2 regions of the Vagococcus hydrophili genome follow, and region 1 is predicted to be linked to the other one. Evidence: a T-box and tRNA genes for the amino acid it is inferred to sense, from the RefSeq annotation. Region 1 holds a T-box; the other holds one or more tRNA genes.

Region 1 (9,267 bases):
AATAAACTTACATCACAGCTTTTATAAACGATGTCACAGAAGTAGCTTCGTCGGAAATAAGCCGAAAATTATAAAAATTTGAAAAACAATTTTCATGATTTCCTTCTTATTTCTTGAAGCTAAACACTTCTGTGACAATCTCTTTAAACGGGGTTCAAAAGGCAACTTCTACAGCGCCTTTTTCACCACCTTAGATTTATTTAATTAAACGATAAATCGCATCTGCGTAGATCACTGTTGCGTTGATTAAGTCATCCACAGAGATAAATTCGTTCTTTTGGTGCATTGTGTCGATACTGTCTGGGAACATTGCCCCATAAGCCACACCACGTTCTAGTAAGCGTCCAAATGTACCGCCACCGATAACTTGTTCATGACCTTTAAGACCAGTATTTTCTTCGTAAACTGCTAATAAAGTTTTCACCAATGGATCTTCTGGAGATACGTAGTGAGGACCTTTACCACCAGGTGTTAAAACAACTTTAGCACTTGTTGCGGCAATTTTTTCTTCGATACGTTTAGCGATTTCTTCTTCTGTCATGCCTTTAGGGTAACGGAAGTTTAAAGTAATTGTATTGTCATCTTTGTTTTCATCAAAGGCAAAGACACCCGCATTCATTGTCACGTCTCCCATGATGTCATCCACATGGTTTACGCCGAATTTTTTACCTTCTGTATCTGTATGAACATAATCAGCTACGATTGTTACAAAATCTTTCGCTGGACCTGAGAAATCATAGTAGCTTAAGAAGTTAGCAAGGTAAGTCCCTGCATTGATTCCTTTAGCTGGCATTGCCCCATGAGCTGCTTTACCAAATAATTTAATCGTTGCTGTATTTCCTTCAGATGTTAATTCACCTGTCACTGGTAATTCAGCTAAGTAATCTTCAAATTCTTTCGCAAATGCTGAAACATCTCCTGACACTTCAACAACTGCCTCTGCTAAGTCTGGTACCATGTTAGCTCTTTGACCTGATGCAAAAGAAACTAAACGAAGTGTGCCTTCATTTTTTCCAGCTACTTTAATTAAAATAGTTGTGTTTCCTTTTTCACCATTAATAATTGGAAACTCAGCATCTGGAGAAAAACCAAAGTCTGGTGTTTCTTCTACTTTTAAGTAGTGATCCATACATTTCCATTCACTTTCCTCATCTGTTCCGATAATCACACGTGTGCGTTTTGAAACAGGTAATTCAAGTTCTTTAATGATTTTTAATGCGTAATAAGCCGCCATTGTAGGGCCTTTATCATCACTAGCGCCACGAGCATAAATACGGTTGTCGCGAATTTCTGGTGAGAATGGTTCTGAATCCCAACCAGATCCCACTGGTACAACGTCCACGTGTCCAAAGATACCTAATGTTTCATCTCCAGCACCATATTCGATGTGTCCTGCATAGTTGTCCACGTTTTTTGTTAGGAATCCATCACGTTCACCAATTTCTAAAAACTTAAGTAAAGCTGCTTTAGGACCAGGTCCTACTGGTGCATCTGCTGTTGCTTTATCATCTTCTCTTACACTTGGTACACGTAATAAATCAAATAAATCTTTCATTAAATCTTCGCGACGCGCTTCTACTTCTTTTCTCCAATCAATTGTCATCCGTAAATCCCTCCATTATTACTTTTAATTTGTTTGTCTCTCTTTTGTTATCATAACACTTTTTTTCGGCTTTGAATAATAAATTAAGAAATTATTCTAATTACCCTACTTTAACTAACCAATCCCTAATATTTTCAACTCTTTTTCAGATAATTCTCTGTATTTTCCTTGTTTTAGTGCTGAATCCAAAAATAAGCCACCCATGCTGAAACGATCCAGTTCTACGACTTTTTTACCGACAGCTTCTACCATTCGTTTGACTTGATGATATTTGCCTTCCACTATTTCTAACTCAATGTGGGAGGTGTTATTTTTCTCATCTACACTTTTGATTGTTAACTTCGCTGGAAGACACTTTTCGTCTCCGCTAATCGTGATGCCTTTTGAAAAAAGTTGAACGTCTTCTTCTGTCATAATCCCTGAAACTTGGGCTTGATACAACTTAGGGACTTTCTTTTTAGGAGACAAAAGTTCATGTGCAAGTTCTCCGTTATTTGTTAGTAGTAGTAAACCAGTCGTATCCTTGTCCAATCTTCCCACAGGAAATAAGCCTTTCACTAGATCTGTTTCTTTGATTAAATCAATAACCGTTCTGTGCTCCCTATCCTCAGTTGCTGAAACGACCCCTTTAGGTTTATTCAACATGTAGTAAGTATATTTTTGATACTCAACGATTTGTTCGTCTACAGTAATAATATCTTGTGTTTCATCAATCGCTTTTTTTCCGTCTTTTTCCATGACCTCATTCACAAAAACTCGCTTTTTCTTTAATAGCTCTTTGACTTCTTTTCTTGAACCAAAGCCAGTGTGACTTAAAAATTTATCTAAACGCATGGGTTTACCTCCTAATTAAAAAGAGAGGGCGACTCAAAAAGTCACCCTCTTATTATTTATACTAACCTATTTTAGTTCCAGTTGCTTGGGGCTAATCGCCTTTTTCACTACTCTATTTTTAGTCCGAGTTCAAAAGGCAACTCCTGCGGCAACTTCACAAATATAAAACAATCCCAAAGGCGCGGATTATTTTATATTTCCTCCAGTTGCTTGGAGCTAACCGCCTTTTTCACTACTCTATTTAACCTTTAATTTTGTTCTAATTTTTCCTACTTTGTCTCCCATTAACTTATCTGCCAAGCGAGTTTTTAGAACTAACCAACCGTAGATGGCAACACCTACAGATACTGAAATTAGCACAATCATAAAGGCTTGGAATTTACGCTCTGGGTTTAAGAACAGGTACAAGAATGATCTCGTTAACATTGTCCCAAAAGACATGATTAAACTAAAAATAAAGATTAAAATCGTTCGTCTCAATGTGATTGAATAATTAAATTTCGAAACTTCATGCACTTTTTTAGTCATTAAGTACGCTGACACCGCAAAGCCAATACCTGAAGCTAATAATGGCCCGTAAACTTCGAACGCTTTTATCATTGGGTATTGTAGAATGAGTTTAATTACTAATCCCACGGCTAGATTGAAAATTGCATCACTGTTTTTATACAAACCTTGAAGAGTCGTTGAAATTAAAATAAAGTAACCCATAATTAGTCCAATATAACTTGCTTGAACTAAAACGCTAACGCCTAACACATCGGGTTCATAAAATAGCACATACATTGGTTCGGCTAGTGTAATCATCCCAAACGTTGCTGGCATCATGATAAAGAACAGCAATTGAATGTTATCACTGATTAATTTAGCTAAACCAACTTCATCCTTTTTAGTAAAGGCTTCTGTCACAAGGGGTAAACTTGTCATCGCCATCCCTGCAGCTAGTGAGATGGTAATCATCACTAGCTTATCAGGATTGGCACTAAAAATACTAAATAAGGCGGACAGTTGATCCGTTGAAAAATTAGTAAAACTTGCCATAATTGGTTCAAAGGTAAATTGATCAATTAATTTGAAAAATGTAATCGCTGATCCCACGATAATAAATGGGACAGCCTCAACTAACATCTCTTTCACTAAACTGTTTTCAGAAATAGATAGTTCATTGTTACTTCCAGAAACTAGTTTGTTCATTTCTGGCTGTTGCTTTTTATAGAAATAAATCAACGCCCCGTAGGCACCAATCATCCCAATAAAAGCAGCAAATGTGGATTGGATCACCGCATCTACATAATCACCTGATCCCATCTTCATGATAATAAATGTCATCAGTAACATGTAGAACACACGCGCAATTTGCTCCACAATTTGAGACACTGCAGAGGGCATCATGTCTTGATTCCCTTGGAAATACCCACGAATAACGCTCATACTTGGAAAAATCAATACTGACACACTCAAAGCTCTCATAACTGGCACAAGATTAGGATCACCTGCTGCAAGTATTGGAGAAATCAAATACATAATTCCTGCACACAGCACCCCAAAACCTGCCATGATGACTAAGGTTCTTTTAAACAACCGTTGACTAATCCCGTACTCATTTTGAGAATTATAATATGATATTTGTTTAGCGATCGCTCCTGGAATTCCGGCTGTAGCAATCATTAAAAATAAGGCATAAACGTTGTAACCTTTATTAAATAGACTATTCGCGACTTTACCGTTTTCGGCCATCATTGCATACCAAGGGATGATATACACTGCCCCTAACAATCTTGATAATACATTCCCGATTGTCATCCAAAGCGAGCCACGAACCATTTTCTCTTTAGCGTTTAACTCTTTTGCTTTGTCATCAAAAGAGGTTTCTTGATTCGTCATGCTTTCTATCCAACTTTCTTAATTATACTGTTATAATTGTAGCGATTTACCCACACTTATGCAAACACTTTTAACAATATTTAAGTACTATTTCACGAATTAAGTTAGTTAGCGACAATGTTTACTAATTTGTTTGGAACTGCGATGACTTTACGGATCGTTTTGCCTTCAATGTTCGCTTTTACTTGCTCATTATTCATAGCTACTGTTTCTAATTCTTCCTTAGATAAGTCACGAGCTACGACTACTTTTGCTTTCACTTTGCCGTTAACTTGGAAGATAACTTCAAGTTCATCTTCGACTAATTCTTTTTCATCGTATTCTGGCCATGCTGCATAGCTGATACTTTCTTTATGACCCATTCTTGCCCATAACTCTTCTGAAACAAATGGTGTGATTGGTGCTAATAATTGTAAGAAGCCATTCATGTATTCAACTGGTAACGCTTCTGCTTTATACGCTTCGTTCACAAAAATCATTAATTGAGAAATCGCTGTATTAAAGTGAAGTTGCTCAATATCTTCTGTCACTTTTTTAACAGTTTGGTGATAAACTTTCGTTAATTGTCCATCATTGTGAGTCGTGATACGGTCACGTAATACAGCATTATCATCAATGTATAAGCGCCAAACACGGTCTAAGAATTTACGACTTCCTTCAAGTCCTTTTTCGCTCCAAGCAACAGAGGCATCAAGAGGTCCCATAAACATTTCGTAAAGTCTTAACGTATCCGCACCAAATTCATTCACTACATCATCAGGATTAACCACGTTTCCTTTTGATTTAGACATTTTTTCATTTCCTTCACCTAAAATCATTCCTTGGTTATAAAGCGTTTGGAATGGCTCTTTGGTTGTCACCACATTAATGTCATATAAGAATTTATGCCAGAAACGAGCATACAATAAGTGAAGAACCGCGTGCTCTGCTCCACCTAAGTAAACGTCCACTGGTAACCATTCTTTTAATTTTTCTGGGTCTGCTAACATTTCCGTATTGTGTGGGTCGATAAAACGTAAGTAATACCATGAACTTCCCGCCCATTGTGGCATTGTGTTTGTTTCACGACGACCTTTCATACCTGTTTTTTCATCAACAACATTGATCCAGTCTTCCATATTAGCCAGTGGTGATTCTCCTGTTCCACTTGGTTTAATATCTGTTGCTTTTGGTAAAACAAGTGGTAATTCAGACTCCGAAACAGCCGTCATTGAACCATCTTCCCAATGGATAATTGGAATTGGCTCACCCCAATAACGTTGACGAGAGAATAACCAGTCACGCAAACGGTAACTTGTTTCTTTCTTCCCAACTTCTTCTTTTTCTAACCATGCTAACATTTTTTCGATGGCATCTTCTTTGTTTAAACCATCTAAAAAGTCTGAATTAATATGTAGTCCATCTTCAGTAAATGGCGCTTCTTCAACATTGCCACCTTCTAGAACAGCAATAATATCTAAATTAAATTCTTTGGCAAATTCATAGTCGCGATCATCATGAGCAGGAACAGCCATAATAGCCCCTGTTCCGTAAGTTGATAACACGTAATCAGCAATCCAAATCGGCATTTCTTTCCCATTAACAGGGTTAACAGCATAAGCACCAGTAAAGACACCTGTTTTTTCTTTTGATAACTCTGTACGGTCTAAATCAGATTTTTTACCTGCTTCTGTAATATACGCATCAATCGCTGCTTTTTGCTCAGGTGCTGCAATTTCCTGTACTAAATCTAATTCAGGGGCAAGAACGGCATAGGTTGCACCAAATAATGTGTCAGGGCGTGTTGTAAATACCGTGAATTCTTTATCTGTATCTTTGATTTTAAAGGTTACATTCGCACCTTCTGAACGACCAATCCAGTTGCGTTGCATGTCTTTAACACTTTCTGGCCAATCAATTAACTCTAAATCATCCACTAAACGATCTGCATAAGCCGTAATTTTAAGCATCCATTGTTTCATTGGTTTACGGAAAACAGGATGTCCCCCACGTTCTGATTTACCATCGATGACTTCTTCATTGGCTAAAACAGTTCCAAGTGCTGGACACCAGTTAACAGCAACTTCTGCTTCATAAGCCAAACCTTTTTCGAATAATTTAGTGAAAATCCATTGTGTCCATTTGTAATAGTTAGGATCAGTTGTATTCACTTCACGGTCCCAATCAAAACTGAAACCTAATGAATTTAATTGACGTTTAAACGTTTGGATATTTTTTTCTGTAAACTCTGCCGGATCATTTCCTGTATCTAAAGCATATTGCTCAGCTGGTAAACCAAAAGCGTCCCATCCCATTGGGTGTAAAACGTTGAAGCCTTTTGAACGTTTGAAACGAGCTAAAACATCTGTTGATGTGTATCCTTTAGGATGTCCTACGTGAAGTCCTTGACCAGATGGGTATGGAAACATATCAAGTGCGTAGAATTTTTCCTTATCTGAGTTGTCCTCTGTTTTAAACGTTTGATCTTTTGCCCAATGTTTTTGCCACTTTTTCTCAATCTCAATATGATTGTATGCCATGTTTCTTCCTCCTAAAATATAATAAAAAAAGCCCTATAAAAGCCTAAAATCAGCTTTTATAGGACGTTGATATCTAACGTGGTACCACCTATTTTTATGTTACACAAAACGTAACATCTCTAATCATGATAACGGGCTGATCCCGGCTTATAATAAGCAAAACTCAGAGCTAAGTTCAGGTTTCTTAAGCTTTATGTGCTTACACCAACCGCACACTCTCTAAAAAAGTTTCCACCTTACTACTTCTCGTCAACGTTCTTAATATTAAACTCATGATAACAGAATCATTTTTACTTGGCAACTAAATCAGGTGACTTAGCCGACTCTTAAATTTTGACCCTTATAGATTACATCACTTGATAATTTGTTCCATGATTTAATTTGAGACACACTTGTGTTGTATTCTTTAGATAATGACCATAGTGAATCCCCAGATTTAACTTCGTGACGTTTCGTTTTGTTTGTTGATTGACGTTTTGCCACTTTCGTTGTTCCTGGAATTTTTAATGTTTGACCCACATAGATTAAATCACTGGTTAAGCCATTGACTACTTTTAAATCATTCACACTCACATTGTATTTAAGAGCGATTTGATATAAAGAATCCCCTCTTTGAACTGTATGAGTTGACGCATTCGTATTAGTCGTTGTCCCAGGTTTTGCTGTTTGATTCGTATTACCTGATGATTGACCATTAATGGCTAATTTTTGACCCACATAAATCATATCACTTGTTAGGTTATTCCATTTTTTAATGTCATTACTGCTGACACCATAACGTAACCCAATGCCGTATAATGTATCCCCACGTTGTACTGTATGAGTTTTACTTCCAGTTGGTGTGGTTGGTTTTGGCTTATTAGTATTACTATTATTATTATTGTTGTTGGTTGTTGTTGATTTTTGTGAATTAACGTTAAGTTTTTGACCCACATAGATTGTATCACTCGATAAGTTATTCCATGATTTTATCTGTGCCACACTCACACCGTATTGTAAGCTAATACCATAAAGCGTGTCGCCACGTTTCACCGTATGGGTTTTGGCATTGCTTGAATTATTATTGTTGTTATTTGTTGGCGTTGTGGGTTTTGGTGGATTCGTTGTATTTCCGCCACCATTTTTTACTTTTAATTTTTGACCCACATAAATCGTGTCACTTGTTAAGTTGTTCCATGATTTAATCTGTGCCACACTCACATTATGTTTCAACGCAATACCGTATAATGTGTCGCCACTTCTTACTGTGTAAGTACTTGCGCTATTATTTGTATTACCATTATCCGTTGGTTTTGTCGGTGTTGTAGGTTTCGGTGGGTTCGTTGTACTTCCGCCACCACTCTTAACTTTTAATTTTTGGCCCACATAAATCGTGTCACTTGATAAGTTGTTCCATGATTTTATTTGCGCCACACTCACATTATGTTTCAATGCAATACCGTATAATGTGTCACCACTTTTTACAGTGTATGTGCTAACGTTATTTGTGTTGTTATTATTATCTGTTGGTTTCGTTGGTGTTACTGGTTTTGGTGGGTTCGTTGTACCGCCTCCACCATTTTTTACTTTTAATTTTTGACCCACATAAATCGTGTCACTTGATAAATTGTTCCATGATTTAATCTGCGCCACACTCACACCATACTGCATGCTAATGCCGTATAATGTATCCCCACTTTTTACAGTGTGTGTGCTGGCATTATTTGTATTATTGTTACTATTATTATTTGAGTTATTGTTATTACCGTTGTTGTTGTTTGATCCTGAATTATTACCACCATTACCGCTACCTGGTGAATCATATTGCGTTAAATTGTGAGTCACAATTAAGTTGTTTAATTTATTGTTATAATTTGGATCTGTTGCATAACGTCCCGTTAACCACTGTGTCGCATCTCGGTAAGAATTTGTTCTTGATTTCCACGCACCAGAATAGAAATAAACACCTGGATAGAATGATGTTGTTTTTAACACACGAGCGTTATCCTCAAAAGATTCACGGTAAGATGGGTATTTTCTAAACTGGGCATTAATAATCACGTTTTGACCATCAAAATGCTCCCATGTCTGCATATTAACAGACTGCCCGTTATAACTTCCTTTAACCCCAAACAAGTTATGGTTTGGTGGTGAAGATAAAGTACTTGAGCCGTAACCACTTTCTAAGATCGCTTGAGCTATCATAACTGAAGCATATAAATCATTCGCTCCCGCCACTTGTTGGGCATGATAAGCGGTATCTTCAATAAATTGCGCTTGAGGTGTAGCAGCTCTTGTTGTAAATGATGCTGGTTTTGGTGGTGCAATTGGTTCAACCGGACCATTCATCATTGGGGCAGCGGCTCTTGCCATTGCTGGTTGTTCTTTTTCTGCTTTTGGTTCTTCTTTTTTCACTTCTTTTTCTTTTGACTCTGTCTCACTCGTTGA
Region 2 (9,267 bases), 260 kb from region 1:
AAACTCCGAATGCCATTCATTTATGTCCGGGAGTCAGACAGTGAGTGATAAGATCCATTGTCGAAAGGGAAACAGCCCAGACCACCAGCTAAGGTCCCCAAATATATGTTAAGTGGAAAAGGATGTGAGGGTGCACAAACAACTAGGATGTTGGCTCAGAAGCAGCCACCATTTAAAGAGTGCGTAATAGCTCACTAGTCGAGTGCCCTTGCGCCGAAAATGTACCGGGGCTAAACATATTACCGAAGCTGTGGATAGAACTTAGGTTCTATGGTAGGAGAGCGTTCTAAGGGCGTTGAAGCTAGATCGTAAGGACTGGTGGAGCGCTTAGAAGTGAGAATGCCGGTATGAGTAGCGAAAGACAGGTGAGAATCCTGTCCACCGAATGACTAAGGTTTCCTGGGGAAGGCTCGTCCTCCCAGGGTTAGTCGGGACCTAAGCTGAGGCCGATAGGCGTAGGCGATGGATAACAGGTTGAGATTCCTGTACCCGTTTGTTTTGTTTGAACAATGGAGGGACGCAGTAGGTTACAAGATCGCACTGTTGGATATGTGCGTTCAAGCAACAAGTCTTGGTAAGAGTCAAATGCTTTTACCTCTAAGGACAAGTTGTGATGAGGAGGGAAATTTAGTACCGAAGTCTTAATATCACACTGCCAAGAAAAGCTTCTAGTTAGAAACAAACGGCCCGTACCGCAAACCGACACAGGTAGTCGAGGAGAGAATCCTAAGGTGAGCGAGAGAACTCTCGTTAAGGAACTCGGCAAAATGACCCCGTAACTTAGGGAGAAGGGGTGCTGAACGCAAGTTCAGCCGCAGTGAATAGGCCCAAGCGACTGTTTATCAAAAACACAGGTCTCTGCAAAATCGAAAGATGACGTATAGGGGCTGACGCCTGCCCGGTGCTGGAAGGTTAAGAGGATGGGTTAGCAATAGCGAAGCTCAGAATTGAAGCCCCAGTAAACGGCGGCCGTAACTATAACGGTCCTAAGGTAGCGAAATTCCTTGTCGGGTAAGTTCCGACCCGCACGAAAGGCGTAACGATTTGGGCACTGTCTCAACGAGAGACTCGGTGAAATTTTAGTACCTGTGAAGATGCAGGTTACCCGCGACAGGACGGAAAGACCCCATGGAGCTTTACTGTAGTTTGATATTGAATGTTTGTAACACATGTACAGGATAGGTAGGAGCCGTAGAGCTCGGGACGCTAGTCTCGAGGGAGGCATTGGTGGGATACTACCCTTGTGTTATGACCATTCTAACCCGCGCCACTTATCGTGGCGGGAGACAGTGTCAGATGGACAGTTTGACTGGGGCGGTCGCCTCCTAAAAAGTAACGGAGGCGCCCAAAGGTTCCCTCAGAATGGTTGGAAATCATTCGTAGAGTGCAAAGGCATAAGGGAGCTTGACTGCGAGAGCTACAACTCGAGCAGGGACGAAAGTCGGGCTTAGTGATCCGGTGGTTCCGCATGGAAGGGCCATCGCTCAACGGATAAAAGCTACCCTGGGGATAACAGGCTTATCTCCCCCAAGAGTTCACATCGACGGGGAGGTTTGGCACCTCGATGTCGGCTCGTCGCATCCTGGGGCTGTAGTCGGTCCCAAGGGTTGGGCTGTTCGCCCATTAAAGCGGCACGCGAGCTGGGTTCAGAACGTCGTGAGACAGTTCGGTCCCTATCCGTCGCGGGCGTTGGAAATTTGAGAGGAGCTGTCCTTAGTACGAGAGGACCGGGATGGACACACCTCTGGTGTACCAGTTGTTCTGCCAAGGGCATTGCTGGGTAGCTATGTGTGGAAGGGATAAACGCTGAAAGCATCTAAGCGTGAAGCCCCCCTCAAGATGAGATTTCCCATTTCTTTAAGAAAGTAAGATCCCTGAAAGATGATCAGGTAGATAGGCTAGGAGTGGAAGTGCAGTGATGTACGGAGCGGACTAGTACTAATCGATCGAGGACTTAACCAAAGAAAAACGGTGAAGTAAAAAAGATGTCTAACTAAAACATTCAGTTTTGAGTGAACAATCACTCAATTAAATAAAACGCACGTAAGTGTGGCGATGATGGCAAGAAGGATACACCTGTTCCCATGCCGAACACAGAAGTTAAGTTTCTTAGCGCCGAGGGTAGTGAGGGGTTTCCCCTTGTGAGAGTAGGACGTCGCCATGCTGTACGCGTTTTTTTTATTCGGAGGTTTAGCTCAGCTGGGAGAGCACCTGCCTTACAAGCAGGGGGTCAGCGGTTCGATCCCGTTAACCTCCATTTAAAGAATGACGACTCGTTAGCTCAGTTGGTAGAGCATCTGACTTTTAATCAGAGGGTCACTGGTTCGAGCCCAGTACGGGTCATTTTTTTTGTAAAAAATAAGCCGGCTTAGCTCAGTTGGTAGAGCATCTGATTTGTAATCAGAGGGTCGAGGGTTCAACTCCTTTAGCCGGCACTTTAAATAAGCGGAAGTAGTTCAGTGGTAGAACATCACCTTGCCAAGGTGGGGGTCGCGAGTTCGAACCTCGTCTTCCGCTTTTATGAGTTCTTAGCCGGGGTGGCGGAACTGGCAGACGCACAGGACTTAAAATCCTGCGGTGAGTGATCACCGTACCGGTTCGATTCCGGTCCTCGGCATTTTAATAGTAATTCAGATAAGAAAGTCAGAAATGGCTTTTTTTTTATACCAAAAATTTTTGGAACCTTTTAATGTATTATTGAGGCATACTTTTGTATAATAAAGGTCAGAGATAGTCAATTGACGATAAAGGTGGTGTTTCAATTGGATAATCGAAATATGTCAGATATTATTGAGGCATATTTAAAAGAAATATTGGAAATCAATCAAATGGTTGAAATTCGTCGTTCTGAAATGGCTGATTTGTTTGATTGTGTGCCGTCACAAATAAATTATGTGATAAAGACACGTTTCACAGTGCCACAAGGATACCAAGTGGAGAGTAAGCGTGGTGGTGGTGGCTATATTAGAATTGTGAAGGTTGATTTACTTCAACATGGTGACTATTTGATTCGTGTGTCAGAATCTGTAGGCTCTAGTTTGACAGAAAGTGATGCGTTTGCTATCTTAAAACAATTATACCTAAACGATGTGATTGAATTGAGGGAAAAGGAAATCATAAGCACGTTATTATGTAATAAACCGTTACTTAGTGTGAGTGATAATAATAAATTAAGAGCACATATGATGGTCGAGTTATTAGAACGTTTAACATATGACGAGAAGGAGTGAATAGTATGAGTGAATTATTTACAGACAAGGCGAAGCTTGCTTTGGAGATTGCAGAAATACAAGCTAAATATTTTAGACAGAAGGCTATTTCAACTGAGCATCTGTTATTAGGTTTAATTAATGAACAAAAAGGAATTGCTGGGAAAGTTTTAAGAAGTTTTAATTTGGATGAAAAAATGGTTTTTGAGGAAGTTGAACATATTACTCAATATGGACAAAAACCTGCGAATGTTTCAGAGCTATTGCCATATTCACCTAGGGCAAAACAAGTTTTATCTTTTGCTAGTGCAGAGGCTAAGCGAGTGGGAGCGCCTAGCGTTGGGACTGAACATATTTTACTTGCTTTAATCAAGGATGAGGAAGTTTTGGCTGCTCGTGTTTTGACTAACTTAGATGTGGATTTAGGAAAGGTTCGTCAGCTGATTTATAAAAAAATTGGCTTGGTAGAACCGGCTAATAAGCAAAATCAAAGAAAACAACCCAATGCCTCTCGTCAACAGGTGGAAGAAGGAACACCGACGCTTGATTCTTTAGCTCGTGATTTGACTCAATCTGCCCGAGATAATCGTTTAGATCCTTTAGTGGGACGTGATAAAGAGGTTCAGCGTTTAATCCAGATTTTAAGTCGTAGAACGAAAAATAATCCTGTTTTAGTAGGAGAACCTGGTGTGGGGAAAACGGCGATTGCTGAAGGCTTAGCTCAACGCATTATTCAAGGTCGTGTTCCTAAAGAAATGTTGTCTAAACGTTTGATGATGTTAGATATGGGAGCAGTGGTTGCTGGAACGAAGTATCGTGGTGAGTTTGAGGACCGCATGAAGAAAGTAGTAGATGAAATTTATCGTGACGGTGAAGTGATTCTCTTTATTGATGAGCTTCATACGTTAATTGGTGCTGGTGGGGCAGAAGGGGCAATTGATGCTTCGAATATTTTAAAGCCGGCTCTTGCTCGTGGTGAGCTTCAAACAATTGGTGCGACGACTTTAGATGAGTATCAAAAATATATCGAAAAAGATTCGGCTTTAGAACGTCGTTTTGCAAAAATTCAAGTGGATGAGCCAACAGCTGAGGAAGCGGAGCAGATTTTACTTGGTTTACGTTCTCGTTATGAGGATCATCATAAGGTTCGAATTACGGATGAGGCGGTGTTTGCGGCGGTGAATTTATCGACACGCTATATTAGTGATCGTCAATTGCCGGACAAAGCCATTGATTTGATTGATGAGTCTGCGGCTCGCGCCAGATTAGAAGTGGCAGATAAGCGTTCACCAATTGCTTTGCAACGTGAAAAAGTTGAAGAAATTATTCAAGAAAAAGAAGATGCTATTTTAAGACAAGACTTTAAAGATGCGGCAAATGCTCGTAAAAAAGAAAAAGCGGCTTATAAAAAATTGGATAAATTAATTGAAACTGAAAAGAAGAAAGACACTGTATATAAAACGAAAGTAACAGAAGAAGCGATTGTTTCGGTTGTGGCGCAGTGGACTGGAATTCCTTTAGAGCAATTAGAGAAAAAAGAGACAGAACGATTGCTAGAGCTTGAAAAAGTGTTACATGAGCGTGTGGTTGGTCAAGAGGAAGCTGTTGAGTCTGTTTCTCGTGCGATTCGTCGTGCTAGAAGTGGTTTGAAAGATCCGAATCGTCCGATTGGTTCATTTATGTTCTTAGGACCAACAGGTGTGGGTAAAACTGAGCTTGCTAAAACCTTGGCTTCTGTGATGTTTGGTTCTGAGGATGCCTTGATTCGTGTGGACATGTCTGAATTTATGGAGAAACATAGTACAAGTCGTTTAGTGGGTTCTCCTCCTGGTTATGTGGGTTATGATGAAGGTGGTCAGTTAACTGAGCGCATTCGTCAAAAACCTTATTCAGTGGTTTTACTGGATGAAGTGGAAAAAGCACATCCAGATGTTTTCAATATTTTACTTCAAGTATTAGATGATGGTCATTTAACAGATTCTAAGGGCCGCAAAGTAGATTTTAAAAATACGATTTTGATCATGACATCAAATATTGGAGCCACAGCTTTACGTGATGAGAAAACAGTTGGTTTTGGTTCAACTGGTGGGGAAAAAGATTATAAAGCCATGAAATCTCGTATTTTAGAAGAGCTTAAGAAAAGTTTCCGTCCAGAATTCTTAAACCGTGTGGATGAATTACTTGTTTTCCATTCATTGGATAAAAAAGAATTAAATCAAATTGTTAAGATTATGAGTCAATCTGTGGTTGAACGATTGAAAGAGCAAAAAATTAACTTGAAATTAACACCTTCTGCTATTGAAGTGATTAGTAAGGAAGGGTTTGATCCAGAATACGGAGCAAGACCGATTAGACGAGCGATTCAAAAAGAAATCGAAGATCGTTTAAGTGAATTACTCCTTTCTGGTGAGATTACGCCAGGTAGTAAAGTAGTAATGGGAGCTAAAAAAGGTAAAATTAATGTGAAGGTTACGAAAGAAAAAGATTTGCAAAAAGTCTAACAAACTTTAGCGCTAGTTTAATAACTAGCGCTTTTTTATTTGTGATAACATTGTCAAAGTTGGGGTGATTGTGGTAGGATTATGCTGATTACTCACAATTAAGGAGATTAGAACATGATAGAAATTACAGCAACCGTTGAATCCTTTCAACAAGCTGAAAAATTAGTAGATTTAAATATTGATTATTTGTATTTTGGGGATGCGACATTTGGTTTACGCTTGCCAACGCACTTTAATATTGAAGAAATGAAGCAGTTAGTTAACCTGGCACACTCAAAAGGGAAAAAGGTAAGGATAGCAGTCAACGCGATCATGCATCCTGATAAGATGTTACTAATTCCTGATTACTTAGGATTTTTAGAAAATTTATCAGTCGATGAGATTGTTGTAGGAGACCCTGGCGTGATTCATGTCATTAGACGTGATGGCTACAACCTTCCTTATGTTTACGATGCAGCAACAATGGTGACAAGCTCTCGTCAGATTAATTTTTGGGGAAACCGTGGCGCGATTGGTGCTGTCTTATCTCGTGAAATTCCGTACTTGGAATTAGTAGATTTATCAGGAAATCTGGATATTTTCGGAGAGATGCTTGTGTATGGTGCTACATGTATCCATCAATCGAAACGTCCTTTGGTTCAAAATTATTTTAATTTCACCAAGCAAGAGAAAAATACAGACAAAACAAGTCAATTGTTTATCTCTGAACCTAAAGCCGAAGAAACTCATTATTCGATTTATGAGGATGAACACGGCACACATATTTTTGCGACCAATGATGTGAACTTAATGACTGAGTTAGGTGAATTAGAAAAAATTGGTTTAACTCATTGGAAATTAGACGGTATTTACACACAAGGAGAAGCTTACCTTCAAATTGTTTCTTACTTTGTAGAGGCTAAGGAATTGATTCAAGCCGGAAAATGGAACGAAACAGAAGCTAAACGGTTAACGGAATTAGTGATGGCAGCTCATCCTAAAGAACGCACGCTTGATGCTGGCTTTTATTACTTTGATCCAGACGATATTAAATAAGGAGTCCATAGATAATGATGACAAAAGAATTGAAACGACCCGAGGTGCTAGCGCCAGCGGGTACCTTAGAAAAATTAAAAACAGCGATTAGTTACGGAGCCGATGCAGTTTATATTGGTGGGAATGCTTATGGTTTAAGAAGTCGTGCGGGTAACTTTACTTATGAAGAAATGGCAGAAGGTGTGGCATTTGCAAAAGCGCATAATGCCAAAGTTTATGTGGCAGCCAACATGGTGACTCATGAGTTTGATGCAAAAGGTGCGGGAGAATTTTTCTGTGAATTACGAGACATTGGGATTAGTGCGGTGATTGTTTCTGATCCGGCTTTGATTGAAATTTGTATTACTGAAGCACCTGGTTTACCTGTTCATTTATCAACCCAATCTTCAGCGACGAATTTTGAAACCTTAGAATTTTGGAAAAATGAAGGTTTGGAGCGTGTGGTATTAGGACGTGAAGTATCGATGGCAGAGGTTAAAGCGATTCGTGAGAATACAGATATTGAAATTGAAGCTTTTATTCACGGGGCGATGTGTATTTCTTATTCTGGTCGTTGTACCTTATCGAATCATATGTCACATCGAGATGCTAACCGCGGAGGCTGTTCTCAGTCTTGTCGTTGGAAATATGATTTGTTTGAGATGAATTTGGATAAAGAGCGTCAATCATTAATTGATGCAGGAGAAGTGGAAGAGCCTTTTTCAATGAGTGCGGTGGATATGTCGATGATCGAGCACATTCCTGATTTGGTTCAAAATGGTGTGGACAGTTTAAAAATCGAAGGACGTATGAAGTCGATTCATTATGTTTCAACGGTTTCTAATGTGTATAAAAAAGCGGTAGATAGTTATATGGAAGATCCTGAGAATTATGTTTGTAAGCAAGAATGGATTGACGAGTTGTGGAAAGTGGCTCAGCGTGAGTTGGCGACTGGTTTTTATTACGGAGTACCTAGTGACGAGGAGCAGTTATTTGGTAAACGTCGTAAAATCCCTGTCTTTAAATTTATTGGCGAGGTCTTATCCTATGATGAAGAGACAAAAATTGCTACAATTAGACAACGGAATCATTTTAGAATCAATGATGATATTGAATTTTATGGTCCTGGCTTTACCCATTCCCATCAAATAATTACAGAAATGTGGAATGAACTGGATGAACCGATTGAAAAGGCACCAAATGCTATGATGATCGTGAAAATGCCAGTAGAAAATCCAGTGAAACCAGGAGATATGATCCGAAAACGAAAATAAGGATGGTAGTTATGGAGTCTTTTGATTATATTGTGATCGGTGGCGGTAGTGGCGGGATTGCTTCTGCTAATCGTGCCGGAATGCGCGGAGCGAAAGTTTTATTAATAGAAGGATCAGACATTGGAGGAACCTGTGTCAATGTTGGCTGTGTGCCTAAAAAGGTGATGTGGTCAGCTTCTGAAATGCGTTCGATGATGTTAAAACAAGCCAAAGAATATGGCTTTGATGTAACGCTCGAAGATGTGGATTTCTCTAGATTAGTGGCTAATCGTCAAACGTACATTGAGCGTCTTCATGGTTTATATATGAAAGGTTTAGCAAGTAATGGGGTAACGGTTATTCACGGCTTTGCTAAATTTACGGCTGAAAAGACCGTTGAAGTAGGTGGGGAAAGCTACACAGCTAAACACATTTTAATCGCTACAGGTGGTAAAATTATTAGACCTAATATTCCTGGTTCTGAGTACGGAATTGATTCAAATGGCTTCTTTGAATTAACAGAGATGCCAAAATCAGTGGCAGTGGTTGGTGCTGGTTATATTGCAGTGGAAATTGCGGGTGTGTTAAATGGTTTAGGATCTGACACTCACTTAGCTTTTAGAAAAGAAAGTTTTTTAAGAGAGTTTGATGATTTAGTAATTTCAGGCTTAACCGAAAGTTATGAAAAACAAGGGATTCATTTACATGCTCATTCAGTGCCACAAAAAGTGGAGCAGACTGATTCAGGCTATGAGTTATTCTTTGAAAATGGTCAATCTCTTAAAGTGGATGAAATTATTTGGGCGATTGGAAGAGTTCCTAATCTAGATCAACTTGGTTTAGAAAATACCCAAGTGAAGTTGACTGATAAAAAAGCGATTAAAGTGGATGACTATCAAAATACAACTCAAACAGGGATTTATGCTGTGGGGGATGTGATTGATAAAATCAACTTAACGCCAGTGGCAATTGCCGCCGGACGTCGTTTGTCAGAACGATTATTCAACGGGCAAACCACAGCACGCTTAGATTATGAAACTGTTCCGACAGTTGTTTTCTCTCATCCAACGATCGGTACAGTTGGTTTAACCGAAAAAGAGGCACGTGAAATGTATCCTGGTGAAAAAATCACAATTTATACGTCAACCTTTACACCAATGCAGTATGCAATCACGGAAATTAGAGAAAAATGTCACATGAAGCTAGTTTGTTTAGGAGATGATGAAAAAGTCATTGGATTACACGGACTTGGTCTAGGTGTTGATGAGATGTTACAAGGGTTTGCCGTGG

Evidence for each region. The T-box of region 1 lies ahead of leuS (leucine--tRNA ligase). A T-box ahead of a tRNA ligase gene usually reads a tRNA of that ligase, here a tRNA-Leu.
Region 2: it has a tRNA-Leu gene. The T-box ahead of leuS (leucine--tRNA ligase) is inferred to sense a tRNA for this amino acid. The anticodon was not compared.

The regions. Positions count from the first base shown of each region.
Region 1 is NZ_CP049887.1:987,965-997,231, forward strand. Features, by position in the region: gene pepV (dipeptidase PepV) at 197-1,603, opposite strand; gene G7082_RS04815 (pseudouridine synthase) at 1,718-2,437, opposite strand; gene G7082_RS04820 (putative polysaccharide biosynthesis protein) at 2,675-4,321, opposite strand; gene leuS (leucine--tRNA ligase) at 4,426-6,840, opposite strand; T-box leader at 6,897-7,102, opposite strand; gene G7082_RS04830 (LysM peptidoglycan-binding domain-containing protein) at 7,156-9,267, opposite strand, start outside.
Region 2 is NZ_CP049887.1:1,252,620-1,261,886, forward strand. Features, by position in the region: rRNA gene G7082_RS06320 (23S ribosomal RNA) at 1-1,962, shown strand, start outside; rRNA gene rrf (5S ribosomal RNA) at 2,049-2,164, shown strand; tRNA gene G7082_RS06330 (tRNA-Val) at 2,185-2,257, shown strand; tRNA gene G7082_RS06335 (tRNA-Lys) at 2,271-2,343, shown strand; tRNA gene G7082_RS06340 (tRNA-Thr) at 2,363-2,435, shown strand; tRNA gene G7082_RS06345 (tRNA-Gly) at 2,446-2,517, shown strand; tRNA gene G7082_RS06350 (tRNA-Leu) at 2,532-2,617, shown strand; gene G7082_RS06355 (CtsR family transcriptional regulator) at 2,763-3,230, shown strand; gene G7082_RS06360 (ATP-dependent Clp protease ATP-binding subunit) at 3,236-5,710, shown strand; gene G7082_RS06365 (peptidase U32 family protein) at 5,825-6,745, shown strand; gene G7082_RS06370 (peptidase U32 family protein) at 6,760-7,998, shown strand; gene gor (glutathione-disulfide reductase) at 8,010-9,267, shown strand, end outside.